3 regions of the Streptomyces sp. NPDC002156 genome follow, and region 1 is predicted to be linked to each of the others. Evidence: riboswitches for the same ligand, from Rfam matches in the RefSeq annotation. Region 1 holds a riboswitch; each other region holds the start of a gene.

Region 1 (3,268 bases):
GGTTGGACGCGACCAGTACCCGGTAGTCGCCCGGCCTGTAGCCCGGACTGTCCTGCACATCCTGTGCACCCTGCGTTGAAGCCATACGCCTCAACCTAGCCCGGGCCGGAAACACTCAAACGTACACACGTACGCCTCAGCCGTATACAAGCCCCCACGGGGCCTGTACTGGGCTACGCGGCCTTCCTCCGCGCGTACTCCGCGATGTCCGCCATCGGCGGGCGTTCCTCCGTGTCCACCGAGTACGTACGCGGCTCGAAACCGTCCTCCCCGCGTTCGAACTGGGTGATCGCGGGGCGGATGAGGTGGCCTCGGGCCAGGCGGAGCTGGGCGGTGCGGTAGATCGCGGCGGACATCCGGCCCAGGGCCTGCCCGTCCTGGTGGCGGTGCTTGCGCACACCCACGTCGACCTGGGCCAGCGCGTCGAGGCCGACCAGGTGCAGGGCGTCGATCAGCATGCCCAGCTCCACGCCGTACCCGACGGGGAACGGGAGCTGTTCGAGGAGCGAGCGCCGGGCCGCGTACTCACCGCCGAGCGGCTGGACGAAACCGGCCAGCTGCGGCCAGTGCATGTTCAGGAGGGGGCGGGCCATGAGTTCGGTCACTCGGCCGCCCTGACCGGCCGCCTGGCCGAGCGGGCGGTCGTACATCGCCTTGACGAGATCGACTCCCGGGTCCGTGAGCAGGGGGCCCACGATTCCGGAGACGAAGTCCGACGAGAACTCCTTCAGGTCCGCGTCGATGAAGCAGACGATGTCCCCACTGGTCACGAGCAGTGAGCGCCATAGGACCTCGCCCTTGCCCGGTACCGCCGGGATGCGGGGCAGGATGTCGTCGCGGTGGACGACCCGGGCGCCCGCCGCGGCGGCCACCTCGGAGGTGCGGTCGGTCGAGCCCGAGTCGATGACGACGATCTCGTCGACGAGGGGGACCTTCAGCATCAGGTCGCGGCGAATGACGGCGACGATCTCACCGACCGTCGCCTCCTCGTTGAGCGCGGGCAGGACGACACTCACCGTGGCGTTCGATGAACGCTTCGCGGCGATCAGCTTCTTGAGCGGGCGGTCCTCGACGGACCAGGAGCGCGTGCTCAGCCAGCGCTCGACGTTCTCCAGCACGTGCGGCTCTCCCTTGCGTTCTCATGGGAAGCGCGTGATTCGCATCTCGCGGTTCGGACGGCTCCCACCACCATCCAAGCCTTCGGTTACAGTCTTGAACAACGCGGATGACCATCGCATGTCCGAGGTCGTCGGTGTTCACAACCTCACAACTTCATACCGCTCATCCAGAGGGGCAGAGGGATACGGCCCGATGAAGCCCCGGCAACCCTCCAGCCGGTCTTGTCGCATGTCATGCGCGAGGCTGCCGGCTCGGGAAGGTGCCAAATCCGTCTCATGGCGAGATGCGCCATGAGGAAGATGAGGAGAAAGGGCCTCGCCTCCATGGCTGCGCAAACTGTCGAGAGCACCACTACCGGCTCCGTCACCCCTGTAGACCTCGGTCCCGCCACCGCGCTCTCCTGCCGCGAATGCGGCCACCGTGTCCCGCTCGGTCCGGTGTTCGCCTGCGAGGAGTGTTTCGGCCCGCTGGAGATCGCCTACGACTTCTCCTCGTACGACACCGAGGAACTCCGCAAGCGCATCGAAGCGGGACCCGCGAACATCTGGCGCTATGCGCCGCTGCTGCCCGTCCCCGCGGACGTGGCGACCAAGCCCAACATCAACCCCGGCTGGACCAAGCTCGTGCAGGCCGACAACCTGGCCCGCGAGCTGGGCGTCGACGCCGGCAAGCTGTTCGTGAAGGACGACTCCGGCAACCCGACGCACTCCTTCAAGGACCGGGTCGTGGCCCAGGCCATCGAGGCCGCCCGCGTCTTCGGCTTCACCACCCTCTCCTGCTCCTCCACGGGCAACCTGGCCGGTGCCGTCGGCGCCGCCGCCGCCCGCGCCGGCTTCCGCTCCTGCGTGTTCATCCCGCACGACCTGGAGCAGGGCAAGGTCGTCATGGCCGCGGTGTACGGCGGTGAGCTGGTCGGCATCGAGGGCAACTACGACGACGTGAACCGCTTCTGCTCCGAGCTGATCGGCGACCCGGCCGGCGAGGGCTGGGGCTTCGTCAACGTCAACCTGCGTCCGTACTACGCGGAGGGCAGCAAGACCCTGGCGTACGAGATCTGCGAACAGCTCGGCTGGCAGCTGCCCGACCAGCTCGTCGTGCCCATCGCCTCCGGGTCGCAGCTCACGAAGATCGACAAGGGGCTCCAGGAGCTGATCAAGCTCGGGCTCGTCGAGGACAAGCCGTACAAGATCTTCGGTGCGCAGGCGGAGGGCTGCTCGCCGGTGTCCGTGGCCTACAAGGCCGGGCATGACGTCGTACGGCCGCAGAAGCCGAACACGATCGCGAAGTCGCTTGCGATCGGGAATCCCGCGGACGGGCCGTACGTGCTGGATATCGCGCGGCGGACGGGTGGGGCTGTCGAGGACGTCAACGACGAGCAGGTCGTCGACGCGATTCGGTTGCTTGCGCGGACCGAGGGGATCTTTGCGGAGACCGCCGGTGGGGTGACCGTGGGTGTGGCGAAGAAGCTGATCGAGAATGGCTTGCTGGACCCGACTCTCACGACCGTCGTGCTCAACACCGGGGATGGGCTCAAGACGTTGGATGCCGTGGCCGACACCGGGCTCACTGCGACGATTCGGCCCAGTCTTGAGTCGTTCCGGGAAGCTGGGCTTGCTTCTTAAGAGGTAAGAGGTCGTTGTTCGTCTGCGGGCCTGTGGGGGCTGGTCGCGCAGTTCCCCGCGCCCCTTCAGGGGGCCCCACTGACCGGAGGTCGAAAGTCATGAGCGTTAGCGTCCGCATCCCCACCATCCTGCGCACGTACACCGGAGGCCAGGCCGAGGTGACCGCCGAAGGTGGGACTCTCGCCGAGGTCATCGCTGATCTGGAGAAGAACCACACGGGGATCGCCGCCCGGGTGCTCGACGATCAGGGCAAGCTGCGGCGGTTCGTCAATGTGTACGTCAATGACGACGACGTCCGGTTCGAGCAGGGGCTGGAGACGGCGACGCCGGACGGTGCGGGTGTGTCGATCATTCCCGCGGTCGCAGGCGGCTGATACTCGGTAGTAGTAACCGTCGGTAACTTTGATTACCGAGAGTTCATCGAATTGCCCCCTCCGTGAGAGAAGCGGAGGGGGCAATTCTGTATGGTTGAGCGGGGTACAGTTGGGGAAGCCGCACCACTTCGCCTGCCGCACGAGTATGAATTC
Region 2 (3,268 bases), on a different contig from region 1:
CCAAGGGCGAGACGGTGGAGGAGATCACCGGCCTGGTCCGGGCGATGTACGAGCACGCGAACGTCATCGAGGTGTCCGGGCGGACCGTCGACATCGTCGGCACGGGCGGCGACGGCGCGAAGACGGTGAACATCTCCACGATGTCCTCGCTCGTCGTGGCCGGCACCGGCGCCAAGGTCGTCAAGCACGGCAACCGGGCGGCCTCGTCGGCGTCGGGCTCCTCGGACGTCCTGGGCAAGCTCGGCGTCAACCTCGACCTGACCCCGCAGCGGGTCGCCGAGGTGGCCGAGGAGGCCGGCATCACCTTCTGCTTCGCCATCAAGTTCCACCCGGCGCTGCGTCACGCGGGCGCCGCCCGCGGCCAGTTGGGCATCCGTACGGTGTTCAACGCCCTCGGCCCGCTGACCAACCCGGCGAAGGTGAAGGCCCAGGCGGTGGGCGTCGCCGACCCGCTGATGGCGCCGATCGTCGCCGGTGTCTTCGCCGAACGCGGCAACTCCTCCCTCGTCTTCCGCGGTGACGACGGCCTCGACGAGCTGACGACCACGGCCACCTCCCACGTCTGGATCGTCCGGGACGGCAAGGTCACCGAGGAGACCTTCGACCCGCGCGACGCCGGACTCGAACTGGTGCCGGTGGAGGCGCTGCGCGGCGGCGACCCGGCGCACAACGCGGAGGTCGCGCTGCGCTTGCTGGACGGTGAGACGGGGCCTGTACGTGATGCCGTACTGCTGAACTCGGCGGCGGCGCTCGTGGCGTTGGACCCGACCGGGGGACCGCTCGCCGAGCAGCTCCGGGCCGGTATGGAGAAGGCTGCCGAGTCGATCGACTCTGGTGCGGCCAAGCTGACGCTGGAGCGCTGGGTGGCGGCCACCAACAAGTAGTTCCGCGCCGATGGACGTCCCGCGATCCGGACACGGGTTGCGGGACGTCGATCACTTCACGTATTTTCTGCACCAGGTCATGAGTGACAGTCATGAGGCCCCGGCCGACTGTCCGGCAACCCTCCGTCCGTGGCGGGGTGCCCCGGGATGAAGACCAGGCCGTGAGCAGCAAGGCTTACGGCAAGCGCGGGCCCCTCTCGACACCAGGGGTCCTGGTCGTTCGAGGGAGTCTTCCGTGAGCAAGCGAATGCGATAGGGCTGCCGAGCCCCGCCTCCGCGCACCCCTTTTCCTTCCTTTCCGTGCTTGAGCCGTATGCGCTCGCGCGGTGATTTCTCTTGCCTCACACGGGAGTTCGCCATGTCTGTTTCCACTCTTGCCGCCGCCCAGACCATTTGTGCCCCGCTGCCCGTTCTGGGGCGTGATGTCACCGTCCCGCTCGTCACCGGCGGCGAGGTCAGCTACGCGGCGCTCGACTACGCGGCCAGCGCGCCCGCGCTCCAGCGGGTCTGGGACGACGTGGCGGCGTACGCGCCCTACTACGGCAGCGTGCACCGGGGTGCCGGGTACCTCTCCCAGCTGTCTACGGACCTCTTCGAGAACGCCCGCCGGACGGTCACGGAGTTCCTGGACTGCCGGGCCGACGACCAGCTGATCTTCACCCGGTCCACCACCGACTCCCTCAACCTGCTCGCCGCCGCCCTCCCCGAGGGCTGCCAGGTCTTCGTCTTCGAGACCGAGCACCACGCCTCGCTGCTGCCCTGGCAGAACGCCCAGGTCACCTACCTCAACGCCCCGCGCACCCCGCAGCAGGCCGTCGCCACCCTGGAGGAGGCCCTCGCCGCCCGCACTGCATCTATTGAAGAGGGTCAGGGCCCGGCGCTCGTCTGCGTCACCGGCGCGTCCAACGTCACCGGTGAGCTGTGGCCCGTACGGGAGCTGGCCGCCACCGCCCACGCGCACGGCGCCCGGATCGTCCTGGACGCCGCCCAGCTCGCCCCACACCACCCGGTCTCCGTCCAGGACCTGGACGTCGACTGGGTCGCCTTCTCCGGGCACAAGCTGTACGCGCCCTTCGGCTCGGGTGTGCTTGCCGGACGTGCCGACTGGCTGCAGGCGGCCGACCCGTACCTCGCGGGGGGCGGCGCGAGCCGTAAGGTCACGCGGCGTGCGGACGGGGGAGTGGACGTGGAGTGGCACGACAGCGCCGCGCGGCACGAGGCGGGGTCGCCGAACGTGATCGGCGCCTACTCGATCGCCGCCGCCTGCAAGGCCCTCAGCGAGGCCGGCTTCGATTCGCTGGTGGCCCGGGAGCAGTACCTGATCGACACCGTGCGGGCGGGACTGGCGGAGGTGCCCGAGGTCAGGGTGCTCTCGCTGTTCGGCGACGACGCGCCCCGGGTCGGGGTCATCTCGTTCGTCGTCGAGGGGTGGAACAGCTCGCACTTCGCGGCGGCGCTGTCCGCGGAGTACGGGATCGGGGTGCGGGACGGGTTGTTCTGTGCGCATCCGCTGGTGCGGACGCTGCTGGGGAGTGACCCGCAGACGCAGGGGGAGTGCGGGGCGCCTGAGGCGGCGCCTGGCGAGAAGTCGCTGAACGCGATCCGGGTCAGCTTCGGGGCCGGTACGCCGGACGAGCATGTCGAGCGGTTCGTGGGTGCGGTGAAGGAGCTTGTGCGGGACGGGGCTCGGTGGCAGTACCGGACCGAGGACGGGCGGTGCGTTCCGGCGGTTTGATCGCCCCCGCCGCCCCTACCCGTCCCATCCCTGGGGGCTGTGCCCCCAGACCCCCCTTGTCGCGCTGAACGCGCTCGTCCTCAAGCGCCGGACGGGCTGAAACTAGCCGTCCAGGCCGATTGCGAACGCTGCTTCCAGGTCGTGCTGGGAGTACGTGCGGAATGCCACGTGGGTGTCCGTCGCCTCTACGCCCGGGATCTTGCTGATGCTGCCCGGGATGATCTCCGCCAGGTCCTCGTGGGCCTTGACGCGGACCATCGCGATCAAGTCGTACGTGCCGGTGACGGAGAAGACCTCGCTCACGCTTTCCAGCGCGGCGATCCTCTCCGCGATCTCGGGGATCCGGTCCACGCTGGTCTTGATGAGCACGATCGCGGTGATCACGGCTGGTTCTCTCCCTCGGGCGCCTTCACTGGGGCCCTCACTTTAGTCGCACCGCGATATCTCACCCACGCGTAGACGAAGCCCAGGCCGAAGCCCACCACGTGCGCCAGGTACGCAACCCCGGGGCCCGACGACGCCCTCCCCGCCGCCACCCACTGGAGGGTCGCCCAGAAGGGGAGGGTCAGCCAGGCCGGGAAGCGCAGGGGGAGGAAGAAGAGGAACGGGAAGAGGCTTGTGACGCGGGCGCCTGGGAAGAGGTACAAAA
Region 3 (3,268 bases), on a different contig from region 1:
GAGTCCATCCCCGCACTCGCCATCGCGGTGACCGGGTCACCGGGCAGGAAGTCCAGCACCAGGAACGACACCGTGTACGCCGCCCACAGCACGCCGACCGCCTGCGCCAGCCGCTTGATCACATACCGGCGCATGTCCTAGCCGATCCAGGTGTCGTGCAACTGGACCCGGCTGCCCGAGTCGAAGGCGAGCCCGTGCACCCTCTTCGTCACGGCCAGCTGGGTCTGGAGCTCCACCACCGGGACGTTGTACGCGTTCTCCACGATCAGCTTCTGCGCCTCGGTCACCAGCTGTTGCCGCTCGGTGGCGTCCGTGGTCGCGGCCTGCCCGGCCAGCGTCGTGTCGAGCGAACTGGCGGGCAGACGGTAGAAGTTGGCCAGCTTGCTGGAGAAGGAGCTGCGCAGGATGTCGGGGTCGGCGCGGGTCACGTTGCTCCACACCAGGTCGAAGTCGCCGCCCTGGAGCGTGGTGGCGAACTGGCTGACCTGGCCCTGCTTGAGCACCACGTCGATCCCGACGTCCTTCAGCTGCTGCTGGACCAGCTCCAGCGCGGGCTGGTTGGTGGCGGCGTTGGGGAACCAGGCGATGGTCAGGCTCAGCTTCTTGCCGTCCTTGGCGCGGATGCCGTCACTGCCCGTCTTCCAACCGGCCTCGTCCAGCAGGGACTTGGCCTTGGCCGCGTCGAAGGCGAGGTCGGCGGAGAGGTCCGTGTAGTCGGGCGTCGTGTGCGCGAGGACGCTGGTCGCCGGCCGGGTGCCGGTCGGGAAGACGGTGTCGGCTATCTGCTTCCGGTCGACAGCGGCCAGGATCGCCTGACGCACCTTCGCGTCCTTCAGCACCGGCCGAGAGTTGTTGACCCCCAGGCCGAACACCACACCGGGGTTGGCCCGGCGCAGCAGCGTGACCTGACCGCCCCCGAGCGCCGCCTCGTTGGCCCTGCCGACGCTGCTGATCGCGTCCACCTGCCCGGACTGGAGACTGCCGGCCCGCACCCCCGCCTCGGGCACGACCTTGAACACCAGCTTGTCGAGATAGGCCTCGCCCTTCTTGGACCACAGCGCGGAGCCCCAGTCGTACCCGGTGCGCTTGACCAGGGTGATCGACTGGTTCTGCACATACTGCTTCAGCGCGAACGGCCCGGACCCGATCGCGCCCTCGCTGCACTTCTGCTGCGGGGACCTCTTCACGCTCGCCGACGACTCGATGCCCAGCGAGTGGGTCGAAGTCGCCTGCAGGAACTGGGCGTTGGGCTCCTTGAAGGTGACCTTGACGGTGAGCGGGTCCACCACGGTGGTGCTCTCCACGCTGCTCAGATAACCCTGGGGGAGACTGCCCAGCGCGCCGAGCTTCGGCACCGCGTCGAAGTTGTCCTTGACGACCTGCGCGGTCAGCTTCGACCCGTCGCTGAAGGTGACGCCCGACCGCAGATGGAACGTGAACTGTGTCGCGTCGGCGTCGATGTCCCAGCTCTTGGCGAGCCACGGCACGATCTTGCCGGTCTCGGGGTCCTGGTCGGTGAGGGAGTCCACGGTCTGGCGTACCGAGTAGATGCTTTCGTTGCTGCCGGACTGCTGCGGGTCCACGCAGCCGGCGTCGGAACCCACCGCGAAGGTCAGGGTGCCGCCGGACTTCGGCCGGCCGCTTCCGCTGCTGGTGTCGTCACCGCCCGACCCGCAGGCGGTCAGCAGAACACTGGTGGTCAGCAGGGCGGCCAGGGGCGCCCGACGGGAGAGTCTGGAATCCGGGAGTGCTGTCACGGAGGGTTTCTCCTACTCGTATCACCAGGCACGGGGTGCCGTGCTAGGCACGGCCGTGCATGGGTGTGCGGCCCCGGCAGGCTCGACACCGGCCGCGGGGGAGCGCTGTACAGACATGTGGTCAGGGGGAGGCGACACCGGGAGCGGTGGCAGGGAGAGAAGCGCGAAGTGGCGCCGGCCGGTGACGGACGTCAACCGGCGCGGACCGGGCTCGTCAGGATCGACAGAGGCAGCTGGTCGAGCGCTTCAGATCGATGTGGCGTCGGCGCGAGAGCCGGGAGAAGGGCGTGGCGTCGGCGAAGGAGGCAGGCAGGTCACCGCTGTGCCGCATACCGGTCCTCCCTGATCTCCGGCCCCGATCGAGGGCCACGCGCTTGCGGGAATCGTCGGTGATCCCGCCGGGCTTTCACCTGGAGCACCCCACCGCGCGGGAGGGTTGCCGGTCAGCAAGCCAGGGCTTGACGCTGACACTCAATGCCGGACGCGATCGTACGGAGCGGTCTTGTCGTACGTCAATGCCGGAAAGGGGCATCCTGAGGTGGAACTCCGGCCGGCCGAGCCGCTGTTGCCGACGGCGCCGCTGCGGCCACCGCATTGACAAGCCGAATCCACCAGGGCTGTCATGAGCACATGATCCAGTGCCCCGCGCCCCGCCCCCGACGAGCCGACGGCCCTGCCCCCGGCTCCCGGGCCGGGCGTGGGCGATCGCCACGGGTGTACCGCCGGTGAGCGGTCGCCGTGAGCTGCTCGACACCGCCCGGGCGGTTTTGACGGAGCGTCACGGAGTGCTCCTCCACGGCCCCGAGGGCATCGGCAGGTCCACGCTCGTGGCCGCCCTCATGACGTCCGCGCCGGGAACAGTGCTGTACTGCTCGCCCGCTCCGGAGGACGTCCGGCTCCCGTTCGGCGGTCTCGTCGACCTGTTCGCCCGGGTGCCGGAGGGCTGCCTGGAGGCACTGCCGTCCGAACCCCGGGCGGCACTGCGGGCGGCCCTGCTCCTCGGCCGCGAACCCGCCGACGGCCGGAGCCGTCTCGCGGTGCGTCTCGCCGTCCTCGAAGTGCTGCGCGCCCTCGCCGCCACAGGCCCTGTCCTGCTGGTCGTCGACGGTCTCCAGTGGCTCGACGAGCCGACCGCCGAGGTCCTCGCCTTCGCCGTACGCCGGGTCGAGGGCCTCGGCGTACGGATGGTGGCCACCGAGCGGGTGGCCGAGGGCGAGCAGCCCGAACGGCTGCGCTGCTGCCCGCCGGACACCGTCGAACTCCCCGTGCCACCGCTCGGCGACGACGAGGTGGCCCACCTAGTGCGCACCACCGTGGGCGCCGAACCACCGCCGGGCGTCCTGCGGGCGATCCAGGACACCGCCGCCGGAAACCCGTCGTACGCACAGGAGTTGGCGCGAGCCGCCCCGCGCGACCCGGTGCCCTTCGGCCGGCCACTGCCCGTGCCCCGAAGACTCCGCGACCGACTCCTCGACCGGACACGCTCGTTGCCGCAGCCGGCCCGGCACACC

What was found. A riboswitch is a leader RNA that binds a small molecule or an ion and turns the genes downstream of it on or off. The one in region 1 is predicted to bind S-adenosylmethionine.
Region 2: it holds a riboswitch for S-adenosylmethionine, as region 1 does, so the genes downstream of both, ACWCRB_RS43620 (aminotransferase class V-fold PLP-dependent enzyme) here and thrC (threonine synthase) in region 1, are expected to answer to the same signal.
Region 3: it holds a riboswitch for S-adenosylmethionine, as region 1 does, so the genes downstream of both, ACWCRB_RS00980 (putative leader peptide) here and thrC (threonine synthase) in region 1, are expected to answer to the same signal.

Annotation. Positions count from the first base shown of each region.
Region 1 covers NZ_JBSFDA010000131.1:23,372-26,639, reverse strand. Annotated here, with positions in the region: gene ACWCRB_RS36625 (alpha,alpha-trehalose-phosphate synthase (UDP-forming)) at 1-85, opposite strand, end outside; gene ACWCRB_RS36620 (glucosyl-3-phosphoglycerate synthase) at 174-1,118, opposite strand; SAM riboswitch class I at 1,279-1,425, shown strand; gene thrC (threonine synthase) at 1,443-2,741, shown strand; gene ACWCRB_RS36610 (MoaD/ThiS family protein) at 2,840-3,115, shown strand.
Region 2 covers NZ_JBSFDA010000203.1:6,172-9,439, reverse strand. Annotated here, with positions in the region: gene trpD (anthranilate phosphoribosyltransferase) at 1-884, shown strand, start outside; SAM riboswitch class IV at 960-1,077, shown strand; gene ACWCRB_RS43620 (aminotransferase class V-fold PLP-dependent enzyme) at 1,243-2,619, shown strand; gene ACWCRB_RS43615 (Lrp/AsnC family transcriptional regulator) at 2,722-3,003, opposite strand; gene ACWCRB_RS43610 (rhomboid family intramembrane serine protease) at 3,000-3,268, opposite strand, start outside.
Region 3 covers NZ_JBSFDA010000001.1:231,531-234,798, reverse strand. Annotated here, with positions in the region: gene ACWCRB_RS00990 (ABC transporter permease) at 1-134, opposite strand, end outside; gene ACWCRB_RS00985 (ABC transporter substrate-binding protein) at 138-1,757, opposite strand; gene ACWCRB_RS00980 (putative leader peptide) at 1,972-2,088, opposite strand; SAM riboswitch class IV at 2,123-2,236, opposite strand; gene ACWCRB_RS00975 (AAA family ATPase) at 2,483-3,268, shown strand, end outside.